2 regions of the Clostridium sp. CM036 genome follow, and region 2 is predicted to be linked to the other one. Evidence: predicted binding sites of a transcription regulator. Region 2 holds the regulator's gene; the other holds the start of a gene.
What was found. The regulator NrdR, encoded in region 2, represses ribonucleotide reductase genes. The targets are predictions, from matches to a motif close to CACNANATNTNGTG.

Region 1: ACWJKE_RS09085 (vitamin B12-dependent ribonucleotide reductase) is a predicted target of NrdR. The motif match lies at 6,733-6,746, and genes of this name have one in related genera.

Annotation. Positions count from the first base shown of each region.
Region 1 is NZ_CM143652.1:1,919,001-1,928,938, forward strand. Features, by position in the region: gene ACWJKE_RS09055 (NAD(+) synthase) at 1-866, shown strand, start outside; gene ACWJKE_RS09060 (chromate transporter) at 1,133-1,651, shown strand; gene ACWJKE_RS09065 (chromate transporter) at 1,652-2,176, shown strand; gene ACWJKE_RS09070 (cation-translocating P-type ATPase) at 2,221-4,884, shown strand; gene ACWJKE_RS09075 (CvfB family protein) at 4,942-5,781, opposite strand; gene ACWJKE_RS09080 (gamma carbonic anhydrase family protein) at 5,946-6,476, opposite strand; gene ACWJKE_RS09085 (vitamin B12-dependent ribonucleotide reductase) at 6,912-9,938, shown strand, end outside.
Region 2 is NZ_CM143652.1:665,869-675,806, reverse strand. Features, by position in the region: gene pstA (phosphate ABC transporter permease PstA) at 1-462, opposite strand, end outside; gene pstC (phosphate ABC transporter permease subunit PstC) at 462-1,373, opposite strand; gene ACWJKE_RS03165 (phosphate ABC transporter substrate-binding protein) at 1,576-2,463, opposite strand; gene pnpS (two-component system histidine kinase PnpS) at 2,644-4,347, opposite strand; gene ACWJKE_RS03155 (response regulator) at 4,350-5,045, opposite strand; gene nrdR (transcriptional regulator NrdR) at 5,280-5,735, opposite strand; gene ACWJKE_RS03145 (YlmC/YmxH family sporulation protein) at 5,796-6,056, opposite strand; gene ACWJKE_RS03140 (IS3 family transposase) at 6,369-7,187, opposite strand; gene ACWJKE_RS03135 (helix-turn-helix domain-containing protein) at 7,262-7,945, opposite strand; gene ACWJKE_RS03130 (transposase) at 8,060-8,596, shown strand; gene ACWJKE_RS03125 (IS3 family transposase) at 8,551-9,432, shown strand; gene sigE (RNA polymerase sporulation sigma factor SigE) at 9,548-9,938, opposite strand, start outside.

The sequences.
Region 1 (9,938 bases), 1.3 Mb from region 2:
TTAACAAGGCTATTATTGGGATTTCTGGTGGGCTTGATTCAACTTTAGCATTACTCGTTATAGTTAAAACCTTCGACCTGTTAAAAATACCCAGAAAAAATATTATTACTATAACTATGCCTGGTTTTGGAACTACAGATAGGACTTATATGAATGCAATAAACCTATGTAAAAATTTAGGAACAGAACTCAGAGAAATTAATATAGTAGATGCATGTCTGAAGCATTTTAAAGACATAGATCATCCAGTGGAAAAACATGATATAACTTATGAAAATGTTCAAGCAAGAGAAAGAACTCAAATTCTTATGGATGTTGCAAATAAGGAAGGTGGACTCTTAATAGGTACTGGAGATTTATCAGAACTCGCCTTAGGTTGGTGCACATATAATGGTGATCATATGTCTATGTATTCCGTAAACTGCTCAATCCCTAAGACTTTGGTGAGATATTTAGTTAAATATGTAGCAGATAAAGAAGCTTCAAAGGAAGTAACAGACATTCTTTTAGATATCCTTAACACTCCTATAAGTCCTGAGCTTCTACCCAAAGATAAGAACGGTCAAATAACTCAAAAAACTGAAGACATAGTAGGACCATATGAATTACACGACTTTTTCCTTTATTATTTTATGAAGCAAGGTACTTCGCCAAGTAAAATATTATTTTTAGCTAAAGAAGCTTTCAAAGCTGATTACTGCGAAAAAGATATACGCAAATGGTTAGATAAATTTATAAAAAGATTCTTTACCCAACAATTTAAACGTTCAGCTCTGCCAGACGGTCCAAAAGTAGGAACTATAAGTGTATCCCCAAGAGGAGATCTTAGAATGCCGTCAGATGCTAGTTTTAATTCTTTTCTTTAGATTTCTGAAAAAAGTGCATATGTTTTGTGAAGTTTATATAACAACCTTTACAAAATATGTGTACTTTTTCATTTATAAATATCTACAATTAATCCTGAAATTTCATCAATAGTGTTTATATATTTGCCAATTTTTTTTATAATAGTATACTTATATGGTAACTATTATAGATTAAAAGTATAGGTTCATACTTTTAAGGGCATTTCTACTGATATAATCAAAAATTTAAACTATTTGAGGTGAGAAAAACGAAAAGATTACTTAATATGTTTTGGACTTTCTTTAAAATTGGAGCTTTTACCTTTGGTGGAGGTTATGCAATGATACCACTCATTGAGACTGAAGTTGTAAGTAAAAAACAATGGCTTTCAAAAGAAGATTTCATGGATATAATTGTTGTTTCCCAAACTTTTCCTGGAGCTTTAGCAGTTAATAGTAGTATATTTATTGGTTATAGAATTAACGGCCTACTTGGCGCTATCATCGGGCTTCTAGGTGTGATTTTACCTTCATTTTTCATAATATTATGCATTGCAGTTTTCTTTATGCAATTTAGAGATTATTATTATGTTGATTTAGTTTTCAAAGGCATTTCTGCTGCAGTACCAGTTCTTATACTCATAGCTGTAGTAAGCTTATCCAAATCTTTAAAGAAAAGCTATGTAAATCTTATTATAATCTTAATTTCTATGGTAAGTATACTATTTTTTAATGTACACCCTGTTATAGTTATACTTTTATCTGGTTTATACGGGATTATATTTCTTGGAAAGAAGGTGAAGTAAATGTCTATTTTAATTAAAATTTACCTATCGTTCTTTAAAATAGGTGCCTTTAGCTTTGGTGGAGGCTATGCTATGCTTCCACTTATCGAAAGAGAAATTGTATCCACTAATAATTGGATTACCTTTAAAGAGTTTGTTGATATTATTGGTATATCACAAATGACTCCGGGACCTATAGCAATAAATTCAGCTACCTTTGTAGGTTATAAAGTTTCTGGAGTACTCGGTGCTATTTCTGCAACCCTAGGCGTAGTTTCATTTTCTTTTATCTTAGTTTCCATAGCTAATCACTATATTTTAAAATTTAAGGAATCCTATATAATGAAGGCCGCACTATCCGGTATGAGGCCTGCACTAATTGGCCTTATAATCTCTGTATTCTTATCCATGGGAAGGGAATCATATAAAGATATTAAAAGTATAATAATTGGAATTATAATTTTAGGAATATTATTAACTAATAAACTCCATCCAATTTTAGTAATAATAATTTCAGGAATATTAGGTATTGTATTTTATTTTTAATAAATTAAACGGTAACAACAAATACTATACACGAGGTGGTATTTATGTTTTTTAACAAAACTATAGCGGAAGTTCTAAAAGAATTAGGATCCAATCCACTAACAGGACTTTCTCAAAAAGAAACAGCCCTAAAAAGAGAAAAATTCGGACTAAATGAGTTAGAAAGTAAAAAGCCTAAAACTTTAATATCTATGTTTTTTTCCCAATTAAATGATATTTTAATTTATATTTTAATTGCAGCTGCTGTAATTTCTGCCCTCCTTGGTGAAACAAGTGATGCAGTTATAATTGCTATTGTAATTGTTATTAATGCTACAGTCGGAATTATTCAAGAGTCAAAAGCTGAAAAAGCTCTTGATGCACTAAAAAAATTATCTACGCCTAAGGCTGTAGTTAGACGCGATGGGCAGTTAAAAGAAATTCCATCTAACGAAGTTGTACCTGGTGATATTATTATTATTGACGCTGGAAGATATGTGCCTTGCGATTTACGGCTTATTGAAACTGCAAATTTAAAAATTGAAGAATCTACACTTACAGGAGAATCTGTGCCAGTAGATAAAGATGCATCCCTAGTCTTAACTGGTGATGATATTCCACTCGGCGATCAAAAGAATATGCTCTTCATGTCAACACTCGCAACTTATGGTAGAGGTATAGGCATTGCCGTATCTACTGGAATGAATACTCAGCTAGGTAAAATTGCTAAAATGCTAGATGAAAAAGTAGACGACCAGACCCCCTTTCAAAAAAAACTGGCTGAACTTGGAAAATACCTAGGAATAGGTGCGTTGTTTATATGTGCTCTTATGTTTATAGTAGGCGTTCTCCAAAAAAGAGATATTTTTGAAATGTTACTTACATCTATTAGTTTAGCAGTAGCTGCGATACCTGAGGGTCTTCCTGCAATAGTCACTATAGTACTTGCTATGGGCGTTCAAAAAATGATAAAAAAGAATGCAATTGTACGTAAATTACCCGCAGTTGAAACTTTAGGTTCAGTAAATATTATATGTTCAGACAAGACAGGAACATTAACTCAAAATAAAATGACTGTAACAAAATTCTATACAGATGGCCTCTTAGGTAATATAACCAATCTAAACATTAATGACAATGAGCATAAGCTCTTACTTGAGAATCTTATTTTATGTAATGATGCTACGTACTCTGAGGGTTCAAAAACAGGTGACCCCACTGAAATTGCTTTACTAGTAGCTGGGGTAACTTACAATATATTTAAAGACCATTTAGAAAAAATCCATAAAAGAATCGCTGAGATTCCTTTTGAATCAGATAGAAAATTAATGACTACTGTAAATAAATATGATAATGAATATTATGTAATGACAAAAGGGGCTATTGATAATCTCTTAAAACTATGTACTAAAGCCTGTATTAAAGGCAATATAATAGAAATTACTCCAGTCATAAAAGAAGAAATATTAGATGTGTCTAATAAAATGTCTGATGATGCTTTAAGAGTTCTAGGCGCAGCTTATAAAATTCTTCCAACATCTCATGTGGATATTGATTCTTTAGAAAGTGATTTAATACTTATTGGCCTGGTAGGTATGATAGATCCACCTAGACTGGAAGTTAAGGATTCTATTTCTGTGTGCACGAATTCCGGAATAAAAACTGTAATGATAACCGGCGATCACCAAAACACAGCTTTTGCTATAGCGAAAGACCTTAATATTACTAAAGATCCCCTAGCAGTTATGTCTGGCTCTGAGCTTGATAAACTTTCAGATGAAGAACTAAATAGTAAAATTGATAATATAAGGGTATTCGCAAGAGTGTCTCCAGAGCATAAAGTAAAAATTATAAATGCTCTTAAATCCAAAGGAAACATTGTATCAATGACTGGTGATGGAGTAAATGACGCGCCATCCCTGAAAATGGCAGATATAGGTGTAGCCATGGGTATAACAGGTACTGATGTAGCTAAAGGTGCTGCTGATATGATATTAATAGACGATAACTTTTCAACTATCGTTTCCGCTATAAAGGAAGGAAGAAATATCTTCACAAATATCAAGAAAACTGTAGTATTTCTTATTTCCTGTAATGTTGGAGAAATTATAGCGCTATTTCTTGCAATACTTTTAGGTTGGGCATCGCCACTTAGACCTATCCATATATTATGGGTTAACTTAATTACAGATACGCTTCCAGCTTTAGCTTTAGGTGTAGATCCTGGCGACCCCGACGTAATGAAGTATAAACCACGCAACCAAAAAGATGGTTTATTTAAAGGTTCAACATTAAGTTTACTTCTTAACGGATTGTTAATAGGTTTAGTAACTTTAGCAGCCTTTATAATAGGTGCAAAATATTATAGTGGCATAACTAACTTATTCCCACTATTCCCTAAAAACATTTCACAAGATGCTTTAAAACATGCACAAACTATGGGATTTGTAGTACTTAGTGTTTCTCAGCTTGTTCATTCTTTAAATATGAGAAATAATAAAAAATCCATATTCCAAATAGGTTTATTTTCAAACAAATATTTAATTGCAGCTATAGTTTTAGGTATACTGCTACAAGATTTGATAATAACTATTCCACCTCTAGCAAATGCTTTTAGTGTTCATGCTTTAAGTTTAGCAGATTGGGGTATCGTTACTATTTTAGCCTTAATGCCATTACTTTTTAATGAAATTGTAAAGATATTTAAACGTAGTTCATCTAAAATATAAATAGTAAAAGGCCGATGAGTTAACTCATCAGCCTTTTACTATTATAAATATATCTAATTACTTTAATCTAGTACCTTCTTCATCTTGATGGATTAGCCCATTTTTCATAAGTCCTCCTAATGCCCTTTTAAATGCATTTTTGCTTGTTTTAAAAACTTTCTTTATATCATCTGGAGAACTTTTATCATTGTATGGCATAAAGCCATCACTTTTATCTAAGTATTCTATTATTTGTTCCTCAACTACATCTCTTTCTTCTAGTCTTGGTTTTCTTGCTGTTACGTCCATTTTGCCATCTTCATAATATTTTTTCACTCGTACACTTAATCTATCTCCTGGTATTACACTCATATAATTCTCATTTCTTAGAATAACCGCTCTATAAATATCATCAATAGCTATCATTACGGTACCATTAGTCTGGATTCCGTATACTGTTCCTTCCACTTCCTCATCAATATCATATGAATCTGTATCGTATAAATATTTATCAATAAAAGTAGTGGCCGCTATTCTTCCAGTCTTATCTAAATATATATAAAAAAGATATTTTTTGCCTGTTTCTAATTTGTAATTTTCCTCCTTAAAAGGAACTAATACGTCTCTTTCTAAACCAATTTCTACAAAACTTCCTATTGCAGTCATGTCAATTACTTTAAGGTAGGCTAAATCACCAACCTTTGCAAGAGGTTTTTTTAAAGTTGAAATTAACCTATCACTTGAGTCCCTATATACGAAGGCTTCAACTTCATCATCAATATTAAGTGCTCTACCTAAAGTACTTTTCATTGGCAATAATATATCATCACTAGTGTTTTCAGTCTCTGCGCCCAAATAGTACCCAAATTCTGCTCGCCTAGCTACTTTTAAATTATTAAATTCTCCTATTTTTATCATTTATTATCTCCTACCTTTTTTAAACTTTTGACCAATCTATATATTTGTTAAATTTATCAACATATTGTACTAAATATTTTCTATAAACATGTATTTATATTTCTGCTCATCTGTCACCTTTTCTATTCCATTTAATATTATCATTTTTCGCGCTCTATAACAATCTAAATTAAGGTATGGTCATTTATTTGTTTTGTATTATATTTCATTGAAAGCTCTACATAATGCTGAGCTGATTTTTTTAATCCTTCCTTTTCCTCTGTAGTTAGTTCGCGAATGACCTTTGCCGGCACTCCCATACAAAGAACCCCTGAGGGTATTTTCTTTCCTTGAGTAACTAAGCTACCAGCGCCAATTATAGTATACTCCCCTATTTCTGCTCCATTTAGTATAGTACTTCCCATTCCAATTAAAGCATAACTTGAAATTTTACAACCATGTATTATGGCATTATGTCCTATAGTTACATACTCTCCAATATTAACCGAAAATTCATCATCATTATGTACTGTACAATTGTCTTGAATATTTGTATAAGAACCTATAGACATGGAATTCATATCGCCTCTTAATACAGCTCCAAACCAAATACTACTGTACTCTCCTATAGACACATTTCCTATAACATCTGCACTGTAAGCAATATAAGAATGTTTATGTACATTAGGTATTTTTCCATCAAATTGATGTATCATAATTTCATCATCACCTCTTCCAAAATAATAAATACGTAGGTTTATTATGCATAATAATAAATATTTAGGTTTATTATTTTACATAATAATAAATATTTAGGTTTATTATTTTACATAATAATAAATATGTATTTATTATACTACTATATTATATAAATTTGCCGTTTATTCGTCATATTTTTGGTTAATATTTAATGTTGATTTTTATTTGATTCTATTATATAATACCATCTGTAGTTATAATTCTTTTTCTACTTACTACATATGGTGTTATACTAATATAACACATAATAATTAAACTAAATAATCAAGAAAATCTTTTAGTGTAGTAATATCAACCATACAGAAGTATGTTTTACATAATTTAGACTTAATCTTAATTATCATGCAACTAATAGGAGGTGAATATACTAGCTTTTTAAGCTAGTATTAATTATGGCGGAGATAAAAAATTTAATCAAACGATTTTATACAAAGGAATTAGAAAAAGATAAAACTATTACTGTTTTTGATTTATTCAAATGGAAAAAGGTAAATGTTTTTTTAAAAGACCATAAAACAAATAAAGTGCTTTTAGATATGAAGGCTTTAGAATTTCCAGAGCATTACTCTCAAAATTCTTGCGATATTATTGCTTCAAAATATTTCAGAAAATCTGGTGTTAATAATAAGCAAGGTTATGAGGATAGTATGAAAATGGTAGCTCATAGACTTGTTAATTTTTGGTGTGAATCCTTGACTGATGAGACTATTATTAAATCTCAAGAGGAAAAAAGCATTATTTATGATGAATTAATATATGCATTTTTAAATCAAATGTTTGCACCAAATTCTCCTCAATGGTTTAATACGGGCCTTAACCTATCCTATGGTATAAAAGGCGAATCATTAGATAATTTTTATTACGATGAAAAAGAAAAAATGATAGTTAAAAGCGAAGATGCTTATACAAGGACTCAAGCTTCAGCTTGTTTCATTCTATCAATCCAAGATAAACTACTTGGCAATCATTCAATCTCTGAGCAGTATGTAACAGAGACTAAATTATTTAAAGGTGGCTCTGGCACCGGAACTAACTTCTCATCCATAAGAGGTATAGGTGAAAGATTATCTAGTGGTGGAGTTTCATCAGGTCTTATGAGTTTTTTAAGAGGACTTGACAGAAATGCTGGAGCTATAAAATCTGGTGGAACTACAAGGCGTGCTGCTAAGATGCTATGCCTTGATATCAATCACCCTGAAATAATGGAGTTTATGACTTGGAAAGCTAAAGAAGAAGATAAAGTACGCGCTCTTACTAAAATGGGTTATGATGGTAGCTTTGAAGGAGAGGCTTATGAGACTGTATCTGGCCAAAATGGAAACAACTCCATAAGATTCTCAGATGAATTTATGATGAAAGTTGATACCTTATCGAAAAATCCTAATCAGACTATTACTCTTAAAGGGAGATGTGATTCCACAGTTGATGCAGACATAAGTGTTAAGACGCTATGGGATACCTTTAATACCGCTGCTTGGCAATGTGCTGATCCAGCGCCTCAATTTGATGACACCTTTAATGCATGGCATACTTGCCCCGGTGGAGAAGATGGAGTAGTTAATGCTAAACATAATAGAATTAATTCGACTAATCCTTGTGGAGAATATGCTTTTTTAGATGATACCTCTTGTAATTTAGCTTCTATTAATATTTATAAATTTTATGATGCTTTGACTAAAAAATTTGATGTAGATGGATATGTCCATCTAATAGGACTTACTCAATTAGTCCTTGAATCCTCCATTCATTGGGGCCAGTTTCCAACTGAAGATATAGCAAGAAAAAGTTATTTATTTAGAACCACAGGTCTTGGGCTTTCAAATTTAGCTTCTTTATTTATGGTAATGGGCTATGCCTATGACTCAGAAGATGCTAGAAATATAGCTGCAGCGCTAAGTGGAATAATGACTGCACAGGCTTATTATGTATCATCCCTACTTTCAAAAGAACTAGCTCCTTTTGAAAAATATGAAATCAACAAAAAACATATGCAAATAGTTATAAGGAATCATGCAAGAGCTGCTGGAGCTCTAAATAGTAACTATGAACATTTGAATTATGATCCTATAAAAGTTAACCATGATATTTTAGGTAATGATTCCCTAAGCAATATAAGTGAAACCTTAAAAAACTGTTGGTCAAAAGTACTAAGCAGTGGTGAAAAATATGGTTTTAGAAATGCTCAAGTTACAGTTCTAGCTCCTACTGGCACTATTTCTTTTGCAATGGATTGTGGTGCAACCTCAGTTGAACCATATTTCAGCCATTTTATTTATAAAAAATTATCTGGTGGTGGATTTATGACCATCGTAAACCCTGTAATTAAAGACTCATTGGATAACCTTGGATATTCCGAAAGTGAAACAAATGATATTCTTGATTATATTCTAAGAAAAGAAAAGGTTGATGAAAACGGCTTTGAATATGAAAAAATCATTGATGGAAAAATTGAGGGTGCTCCACATTTAAAGGTAGAACATTTGCCTATATTCGATACAGCAAACAAATGCGGTAGCGGAAAAAGATATATTTCATTTATGGGACATGTTCTCATGATGGCGGCAATAACCCCAATGATATCAGGTTCTATATCAAAGACTGTAAATCTACCTAAAAATGCTACCATAGAAGACTTTAAAGAAGTGATATTAAATTCTTGGAAGCTAGGCGTGAAAGGTATCTCCTTATATAGAGATGGTTCAAAAGCAAGTCAACCTTTAAACACTACTTTATCTGTTGACAAAGAACTGTTACTTGAGGATTTATCATACGAGGCTCTTTTAAAGAAAGCAAAGTCATTACAAGAAACTTCAAACCACTCCACAAGAGAAAAGCCAATTGGAATACGTTATGGAACTACTCATCCTGCTCAAATTGATGATGTAAAAGTCTATACTACGATAAATAGGCGCTCAAACGGAGAAATTTCTGAAATATATATAACTACAGATAGGGAAGGTACTATAATTACTGGATTATTGAATTCTCTTTCAAAGGCAATTTCAGTAATGCTTCAGCATCATGTACCTGCGCAAGCCATTTCTAAAATGCTTCGCGGACAAAAATTTGAACCTTATGGTTTTGTACAAAAGCATCCTTATATTAAATCTGTTTCTTCTATATCTGATTTAATTAGTAAGATTATTGATATAGAACTAGGAGATTATAGTAGATGTCAAATCAAACCTGAAAATTACGACAACGCTAATATACCTAAAAATCCACTAATGCCTGGTGAGACTGAAATTTCAACTGGCCTAGCAGACGCTGAGAATGTCCTCGCCCCTACTAACATAAGCACAGACACTATCCAAGGGGAAAGATTATACTCTGAAACCTGCTCTCATTGCTCAAGTACTAGGCTTGTTAGAAACGGAACTTGTAAAGTTTGCCTTGAATGTGGAACTACTACTGGATGT
Region 2 (9,938 bases):
ATTTTCACTAACTCTAGTAAGTCCAGGTAAATTTATTATAGTTATAGCTAATGCTCCAGCAATAAGAGAATATCCCCATCCTGTCATATTAACAAACACTAAAAGTCCAAATAGACCAACTACTATAGACGGTAGAGATGCCATAGTCTCAATACTCAATCTAATAATATTTAATAGCTTGCCTTCTTTTGCGTACTCAGCTAAATATATTCCAGCCCCTACACCTAGTGGCACTGTGATTATAAGTGTTACTACAAGCAGATGTAACGAATTATATAATTGACGTCCAATCCCTCCACCGGCTTCACCAATTTGGGGTTCTCCAAATATAAATTTTAAATTTAATGATTGCCTTCCATTATATAGTATATATCCTATGAGGCTTACGAGTAAAAGAATTACTAAAGCAGAAATTATATATAAAACTATGGTTGCTATTTTATCTTTAACTTTAGAACTCATTATACCTCACCTCTTCTTCCAAGTTTTCTAATTATAAGTATAAATACAAAGGATATTATTAGTAATAATAATGCCATTGACCATAACGCATCATTCCAAGCTGTACCATAGATTGTATTTGCCATATCCATAGTAAGTATGCTTGTTAATGTAGATGTGGTTCCGAGTAACCCCTTAGGGAATGCTACTGAGTTTCCTATAACCATTTGCACTGCTAATGCTTCTCCAAATGCTCTTGAAACTCCGAGTACTATACCTGTTAATATTCCACTTTTAGATGCAGGAATAATCACCTTAATTATAGTTTGCCATCTAGTTGCTCCAAGTCCATAAGATGCCTCTATATAATCTTTGGGTATGGTTTTTATAGCATCAGACGCAATACTTGTGATTGTTGGCAAAATCATTACGCTTATAACTAATACTCCTGCGAGTAAACTAAAACCAATTCCTCCGAACCAAAGCTTAATAATAGGCACTAAAACACTTACACCTATCCAACCATAAACAACTGAAGGTATTCCCACAAATAACTCTATGGCAGGTTGAAGAACTTTTGTGCCAAGTTTTGGTGATACTACATTCATAAACACTGCTAAAGCTACCCCTATCGGTGCACTTACTAGCACTGCAAGGAAAGACACTGCTGAAGACCCAAGAATAAATATCAAAGTTCCAAATTGAGGAGATAAAGATTCTCCCCCCACCTCTGGATTCCACTCTCCAGAGAATATAAAATGAAATATTGAGTATCCGTGCTTTATAAAGGTATTTAATCCTTTAGTCGTTAGGAAAAATATGATTGAAAAAGTAAGAATAACTATAACAGCACCACAAAATGTTGCAAATCCACGTCCTAAATATTCATTCTTTAGTTTTAAAAATATTTTTTTCATAGCATTTTTTTTCATATCATTGTACCTCAAAAAAATTATTTTAACGATATTCCAGAAGGAAAGTCCCCCTACCTTCTATAATTGTGGACTTACTACCCTAACAAAAATGAAACTTCGGCGAGGTTATAAATCTCCTTCTGAAGTCGTTAATATTGTAGAACCGAAAGTGATAATTTAATGCAAAATAAGACCGGTTTTACCCAGCATTTAGAGAATATTAATCTCTTTTAGCCTTCATATCTGCCATTGGAATATACCCTAATTTTGTTATCCCTGCCTTCATTTCATCACTTACCATATAATCCAAGTATGCTTTTGTTATTCCTGTAGGTTCACCTTTGGTATACATATGTTCATATGCCCAAATTTTATATTTATCTGTGCTTATGTTCTCTGCATTTGCAGAAACACCATTAATTTTCAGTACGGTTAAACCCCCTTTATTAGCCTCATCAGCGAAGTATGATAATGCTAAGTAACTTATTGCCCCATCTGTTTGTTTAACTGCTTGTTTAACAGCTCCGCTCGAATCTTGAGTTAAACCAGCGACTTCTTCCTTTTTATCCAGACCAAATTCTTTAAATGTTACTCTAGTTCCTGAAGATTTTGGTCTATTTATAACAGTGATTTTCATGTCAGCTCCGCCAACTTCTTTCCAGTTTTTTATCTTACCTGTAAATATATCTATTAATTGAGCCTTTGTTAAAGATTCAACTTTAGATTTTTGATTTGTTACTGCTGCAATTCCTATAACACATACCTTATTGTCTTTTAATTTAGTTGCGTCAATTCCTTCTTTATCTTTTGCATAAATATCTGAATTTCCTATTTCTACACTACCTTCTAATACTAATTTAAGTCCAGTACCACTACCGCCACCTTGAACATTTACAGTTGCTCCTGGGTTTTTATCTAAAAAACTCTTAGCACCTAATTCAGCTAAAGGCTGAAGTGATGTTGATCCTGCTGCTGTTATTGTACCTGATAACTCATTTTTTTTAGTCTCAGTTTTAGGTGCAGTTTTACTTGAACAACCCGTGGAAATTCCTGCTGTCATTGCAACTGCTAGTGCAGCGACCATTAATTTTAAGTTTTTTCTTTTCATTGATAATTCCCCCGTTCATTTATTTAGATTGTTTTATTAGCTACTCATTACACTTATAATATTATACCCCGAAAGTTAACTTTGTATTAAGGCAAAGTTAACTAAAGTTTAGCTAATGTTAATTAAACTTTACAATGATAAAAATAAAGCTATCACGTTAATAACGCGATAGCTTTATTTTTATTTAGCGTACGGAATTTCAACTATAAATTTACTGCCTGATCCTAGCTGACTTTCCACATATATTTTTCCATTTAATTTAAGTACTATATGCTTAACAATAGCAAGTCCTAATCCAGTGCCACCTTTTGATCTTAAACGAGCCTTATCCACTCTGTAAAATCTCTCAAATATACGTGGAATTTGTTCTTTGTCTATTCCAACCCCAGTGTCCTTAACCCATAGCATGCATCTATCATCCTTGCTCTCCATTCCAATGCAAACACTATCTCCAGTTTCTGAGTAGTTTATTGCATTATCTACTAAGTTAATTAACATTTGTTTAAACCTATCAGCGTCACCTATCACTTCTTTTACATTTCGCTGATCAACCTTTAACTTGATTCCTTTTAATTCTGCTATGTTTTTCATTAAGTTGTAGACATTTTCTACAATTTTATTAATATTAATTTTTTCATTTTTAACTTCCTTTTGTTGTTCTATATGTGAAAGTGTTAAAATATCTGTACTTAATCTAGTTAATCTTTCAGCTTCTTCATTGATTATATTTAAAAATTTTTCCTTTGTGTCAGCATCATCAACATATTTTAGAGTTTCTGCAAACCCTTTAATAGAGGTTAAAGGCGTTTTAAGCTCATGAGAAACATTAGCAACAAATTGTGTTCTCATATTTTCCAATTTTTTCACTTCTGTAATATCTTGAACAACTGCCACAGTGCCTATATGTTCGCTTCTGTTAATTATATCTGTAGTTTTTATTCTAAGTTCTCTTTCTTGTGGCCAAACTATCTTTATTTCCTTATAATCATTATCACTTTGGTGGAAGATATTTTCTAATTCAAAATCCCTTATATTATCCAGAAGATTCTGCCCTATAATATCTTTAGTGATTCCAAATGTTTTTTTAGCATATGGATTAATCATTATCACTTTATTTTTTCTATCTACAGCAATGACTCCACTATCCATACTTTGCAAAATAGCCTCAAGCCTGTTTTGCTTATCGGTAACTTCATTCAATGTAGACTCTAGTTTATCCGCCATCTCATTAAAATTCTTAGCTAGTTGTCCTATTTCACCATCTGATAATACTCTAGCTCTTCTATGAAATTCGCCCTTACTAATTCTTGAAGTAATAAAAATCAAGTCGGTAATTGGTTTTACTATAATATATGATAGTTTTAGAGAAAACCAAATTGACATTATTGCTGAAAAAATTATGGCTAAGATGTAAAGCTTAAAATATTTACTGCCTAATCCATTTACAATTTCAAGAGGCATAGAACTTCTAATAATAAACCCATCACCAAAAGTGGTTGCAAAATACATCATATTCCGATCAGTAGATTTACTATATCTCACTGTAAATCCACTGCCGCTTTTTCTTGCGTCTTTTATTTCTTGCCTATCATTATGATCATCCATAGTTTCCCCGCTTATATTTGAATCATAAATAACTTTACCATTTTTATCAACATAGGTAACTCTTAGCTGCGAACTTTCTAAGTTCTCCATAAAAAATTTCTGAGGGTCTCTTAAATTATTACTTTGCAATAATCTAATAATCATATTGTTATTAATTTGAAGCTTCCCTTTTAGATTTTGCTGATATTCATAATTAAAAATAGACGTGAATAATGCAGTTACTACCACAAATATAAAAATCACAGTGCTTAACAAATATATAAGTAATTTTTTTTTCATAATTACTCTCCAAAATTAAATCTATATCCTATGCCCCTAATAGTCTGGATATACATTGGATTTTTATCATCTTCTTCAATTTTTTGCCTTAAATGTCTTATGTGAACGTCAACAGTTCTTGTTTCTCCTAAGTATTCATAACCCCATATTTTATCTAATAAAAAGTCTCTAGTCATAACTCTTCCTTTATTCTTTATCAAAATTTCCAATAGTTCGAATTCCTTTAATGTCAAATCAATTTTGATTTCACCTTTAATAACCTCGTGCTTACCAAAATCAATAGTCAAATTTCCAACACTAAAAGACTTTTCAGCTACTTGCATATTGGTTCTTCTAAGCATGGCTTTGATTCTTGCTACTAGCTCCCTTACTGAGAATGGCTTTGTAATATAATCGTCTGCCCCTAACTCTAGCCCTATTATTTTATCTATTTCTTCTGCTTTTGCTGTTATCATTATTATTGACATATTTGACATAGATGAATCTTTTCTAATTTCCTTACAAACATCTAGGCCATCCATTCCAGGTAACATTAAATCTAGTAACATCAATTGCGGCAATTGTTCTTTAGCAAGTTTTATAGCATCTATACCATTATTAGCACACATAACTTTATAACCATTCTTCTCCAAATTAAATTTAATTAACTCTTGTATATGTTCCTCATCATCAACCACTAATATTTTTTCTTCAGCCATGTTAATCCCTCCATATTTCAGCGTTAGTTTATTGTTTTAAATAAACAATAATACATTTTCTTTTGTTTATTATTACTAGCCTTAATATTACTCTAAATATCCTCACTAGTAAACTGTTCTATTACTTACCTGATAGTTTCATATCATCAGCCTCTAATATATTTAGCTGCTACGTCATAATTTTCTCGTAGTTTTTCAAAAAAAAAATTATAAAAAAAATGCCTAAGGGCATTTTCATTCCTTAGACATTAATTTCCTTATCTCTTCCATGAATGTATTAATATCTTTGAATTGCCTATAAACTGAAGCAAACCTCACATAAGATACCTCATCTACATTTTTTAATATGCTCATAATGATTTCTCCTATATAATCTGATTTCACTTCTGTAAGCATTTCATTGTTTAACTGTTTTTCTACTTCATCACAAATAGCTTCTATTTGTTTTCTTGACACCGGCCTCTTTTGGCATGCCTTCATAAGGCCATTTAATATTTTCGTTCTGTCAAAATATTCTCTATTAGAATCCTTCTTTATTACTAAAATAGGTACATCTTCCACTTTTTCATATGTAGTATATCTCTTAAAACAACTTAGGCACTCTCTTCTTCTTCTAGTTGCAATATTCTCATCTGTTGATCTAGAATCAACTACTTTACTTTCTTCACAGCTGCAATATGGACATTTCAATGGCCTTCACGTCCTTTTCATAGTATAGTTAGCAAATATACTAACATTATACACTTTTTCCTATTCGTTTTCTATATTTACATCACTACCATCTACAAGAATAACATCTACCCCAATTTTCTTTACTTTTTCCCAAGGTATCTCAACACTATTATTTTTATTGAACCAAGATGACTTTTGGGTTGGCATTAGGATTGAAATAATTCTATAGTCTTCACAATCAACTTTTAAATCTTTGATATATCCCATTTTTGAGCCTGAACTTATATCTATAATTTCCATCTGTCTTAAATTATTTATTGCAAACATTAAACTTTCCATTTTGTTCACCCCCAATAAGTTTTCATAAACCCTTTTTTTAAACCAGCTAGTCACTACTCTAGTCTATTTTTAGAGGCCTAGCACTTTATATTATTTATATTCATAAGTTATTAAAAATATTATTTATAATTAGAACATTTCTTTATTTGTTTCATTTTGCTTAATATTTAATCTTCAAATAATAACTTTTAAAATCGGTTTCTAAAATAAAATTATAAAAAGGGTCCTACTTTGAACTGCCCCCTGTCAAGTAGACAGTGGAAATAATTAAAGATTTTATGTAAGGCGTCTATTATTTGGTAGGCGCTTTATTTATGCTGCATTACCTAATAGATATCGCTGATATTCCATTGGTGTCATGCACTTTAAACGTTTTTGATAACGTCTATTATTATAATATTCTATATAGTCTTCAATCGATTTCTTTAAGCTTTCATAGTCTTCAAATTTATGAAGATAATACATTTCTGTTTTTAAGATTCCCCAAAATCCTTCCATTGGACCATTATCAATACAATGCCCAACCCTCGACATGCTCTGTATCATTCCAGCTTTTTTTAGTTTTTCTTTAAATATTTTTGAAGTATACTGGAAACCTCGGTCACTATGAAATATTGGTTTAGCATCAGGGTATACTTTAACAGCAAGATTAAAGGTTTGATAAACCAATTGGTTATTATTAGAATGACCAATGACATATGAAACAATACTTCTATCACCTAAATCAAATATTGCACTTAGATAAGCCTTTTGTCCACTTCTCCCATATTTAAACTCGGTTACATCTGTAAGCCATTTTTTATTGACTTGTTCTGCTTTAAAATTTCTATCCAAAATATTTTCTGCAGTAACTTCAGGAGTTGACTTAATATAATTATATCTTTTTTTTCTGCATACGGATTTTAATCCTAATATCTGCATCAGACGATAAATTCGTTTATAATTAACTTTTTTATTATATTCTCTACGGATTTTAATCGTCATCTGGCGATAGCCTAAGATACCGTCTTTTTCCTCATATAACTCACAAATAAGCTTTAATAATTCTTCGTTTTTCAATACTCGGTTACTTTTTTCTCTGTGTAGCCATTTATAATATGCAGAATGGCTAACGCCGCCTATAATGCACAACTCAGTTATAGGAAATTTATCTTTGTTAGATAATTCTTGGATTGCAAGATAAGTATCTTCGTATCTAGCTTCGCTTAATATCGCCTTCTTTCTATCTCTTGGATTTTTTTTAGAAGAGCATTCTCCATCCGTAATCTTCTATTTTGTGCTTCTAAAAGCTTGTATTGAGCTTTTAGCTTTTCATCTTCTGTCATTAACTCTTCAGCCTTTGGCTTTCCACGTCGGTCCAAAAGCCCTTCAATACCAAACTGATTATACTTCTTCATCCAGGTATAAATCTGAGGATAAGATACCTTATATTTTTCAACAGTTTTATTATAACTGTTATTGTTTTCAATACAGTACTTTATGATTTCAATGCGTTCAATATAAGAAGTTTTGCGTCCTTTGGTCATGATTATTTTTCCTCCTGTTCCAGAAGATTTTATGTTTTCATGACCATTATACTTCTTTATCCAATTGCATAAAACTGTATTTGACGAAATATGATACTTAATGCATAAATCATTCAGTGAGCCATGCCCATCAAGATATTCTTTTACAATGTTAATCTTGATTTTGGCAGTATAAGAAGTATTTTTGCTAGAATGTTTTAACCCAGCTTCACCTTCTGATTTATATCGTATTACCCATTTTTGAAAAGAACTCTTATGTACTTGAAGTTTGTTGCATAAACTTAACATACTAGCTTTTCCATTTAAATATGATGTTACAGCCTTAATTTTTTGTTGGTCTGATATAGTTGATTTTCTTCCCATAAAAAAATAGCCCTCCTTATAGTAAACAGTTTTATTATTTTAACTGTCTACCATGAACTGCTCCCCTTTTATTGGACAAAGTATTATAATTGTTTATATAAGGGGTGATTTTTTTTGAAAGTAAAATACACACTTGAAAAGCGTTTAGAAATACTTGATGAATGGAAGAAAGCTAATAATGGCTCACGCAATGCTCTAGCAAGAAAATATGATGTCGCTCCCCAAACAATACGAGGATGGGAAAAAATTCAGGAGTTACATGGCGACGATGCACTTATACCTCGTAATGGAAAACGGAATAAATATACAGGTGACTTTCGAATAAAGGTTGCAGAAGAATTAATAAATAGTGGTCTTTCAAAACATGAGATATGTTCTAAATATAATCTTAATGAATCTTTAGTTCTTAGATGGAAAAAACTCTATATTGAAAATGGCAAAGAATTTTTAGCTATAGATCATCGTGGCCGAAAAAAAGGAGAACCTATAAAGAATATAATCAGCACTTGTAAAAACTTAAAACTAAGCGATTTACAAACAAAAACGGAGAAGGCTCTTTACAATGAAAACGAGCGTCTTCGTGCGGAGCTAGATTACACAAAAAAATTGAATGCCTTAATTCAATCCAGGCAAACACCAAAGAAAAGGTAACAGTAATCTATGAATTAAGGCATAAATACACAATCACGCTGCTTTTAGATATAGCACAAATTCCACACAGTGTTTACTATTATTATATAAAACGAATGAACAGACTAGATAAGTATAAAAAAATAAAGCAAAAGATTATAGAACTCTTTGATAAAAATAAAAAAACATATGGTTACAGACGTATTACAGCGGAGTTACACAAACTCGGATATATAATTAATCATAAGACGGTACTAAAATTAATGAATTCTCTGGGACTGTTTTGTTGTGTAAGAATGAAGAAATATAACTCTTATAAGGGTGATGTTGGGAAAATCGCACCTAACATATTAAACAGGAATTTTAAAGCGGACAAACCTAATCAGAAATGGGTAACGGATATCAGTGAAATTTCATTTTGTGGGCAAAAAACATACGTATCAGTAATTCTGGATTTATATAATCGTGAAATTATTAGTTATGATCTTAATGACCATGCAAATATGATGCAAATTAATCATACATTGGAAGAGGCTTTTAGAAAAATACCCGATAACACGAGACTTATTTTGCATTCGGATCAGGGATGGCAATATCAACAAAAATCATATCGAAATAAATTAATAGCAAAAGGAATTCAACAAAGTATGTCACGTAAAGCAACCTGTCATGATAATGCAGTAGTAGAAAACTTTTTTAGTATTTTAAAAACTGAGCTATTGTATATAAGGGAATTTACATCAATGGAAGAAATAAAGATGGAATTAATCGATTATATCAAATACTATAACAATGATCGAATCAAACAAAGTTTGAATTGGTTAAGTCCAGTTAATTATAGAAAATCAGTAGCGTAAAAGGACCAGCAGTTACATTAAACTACTAGTCCCATACATGAAATATTTTGTTCAAATATTTTGTTCAACTTTTAGGGTTCAATTCACCATAAGGGGAGCATATCACTTGCGGCCCCTATACCATTTTATTTATTTCTTTTTGTAATCTTTTTATTATTCTTTTTTCAAGCCTTGAGATATAAGATTGTGATATTCCAAGTATATCAGCCACTTCTTTTTGTGTTTTTTCTATGGTTCCATTTAAGCCAAATCTTAATTGAACAATTTCTTTTTCTCTTGAATTTAAACGTTGCATAGCAAGCCAAAGCAATTGTTTATCTACATCTTCTTCAATAATATTATAAACCACATCGTTGTCCGTTCCAATAATGTCTGAGAGCAGCAATTCATTACCGTCCCAATCAACATTTAGAGGCTCATAAAGAGAAATTTCTGTTTTAATTTTACTATTTCGCCTAAGATACATTAAAATTTCATTCTCTATACATCTTGAAGCATATGTAGCT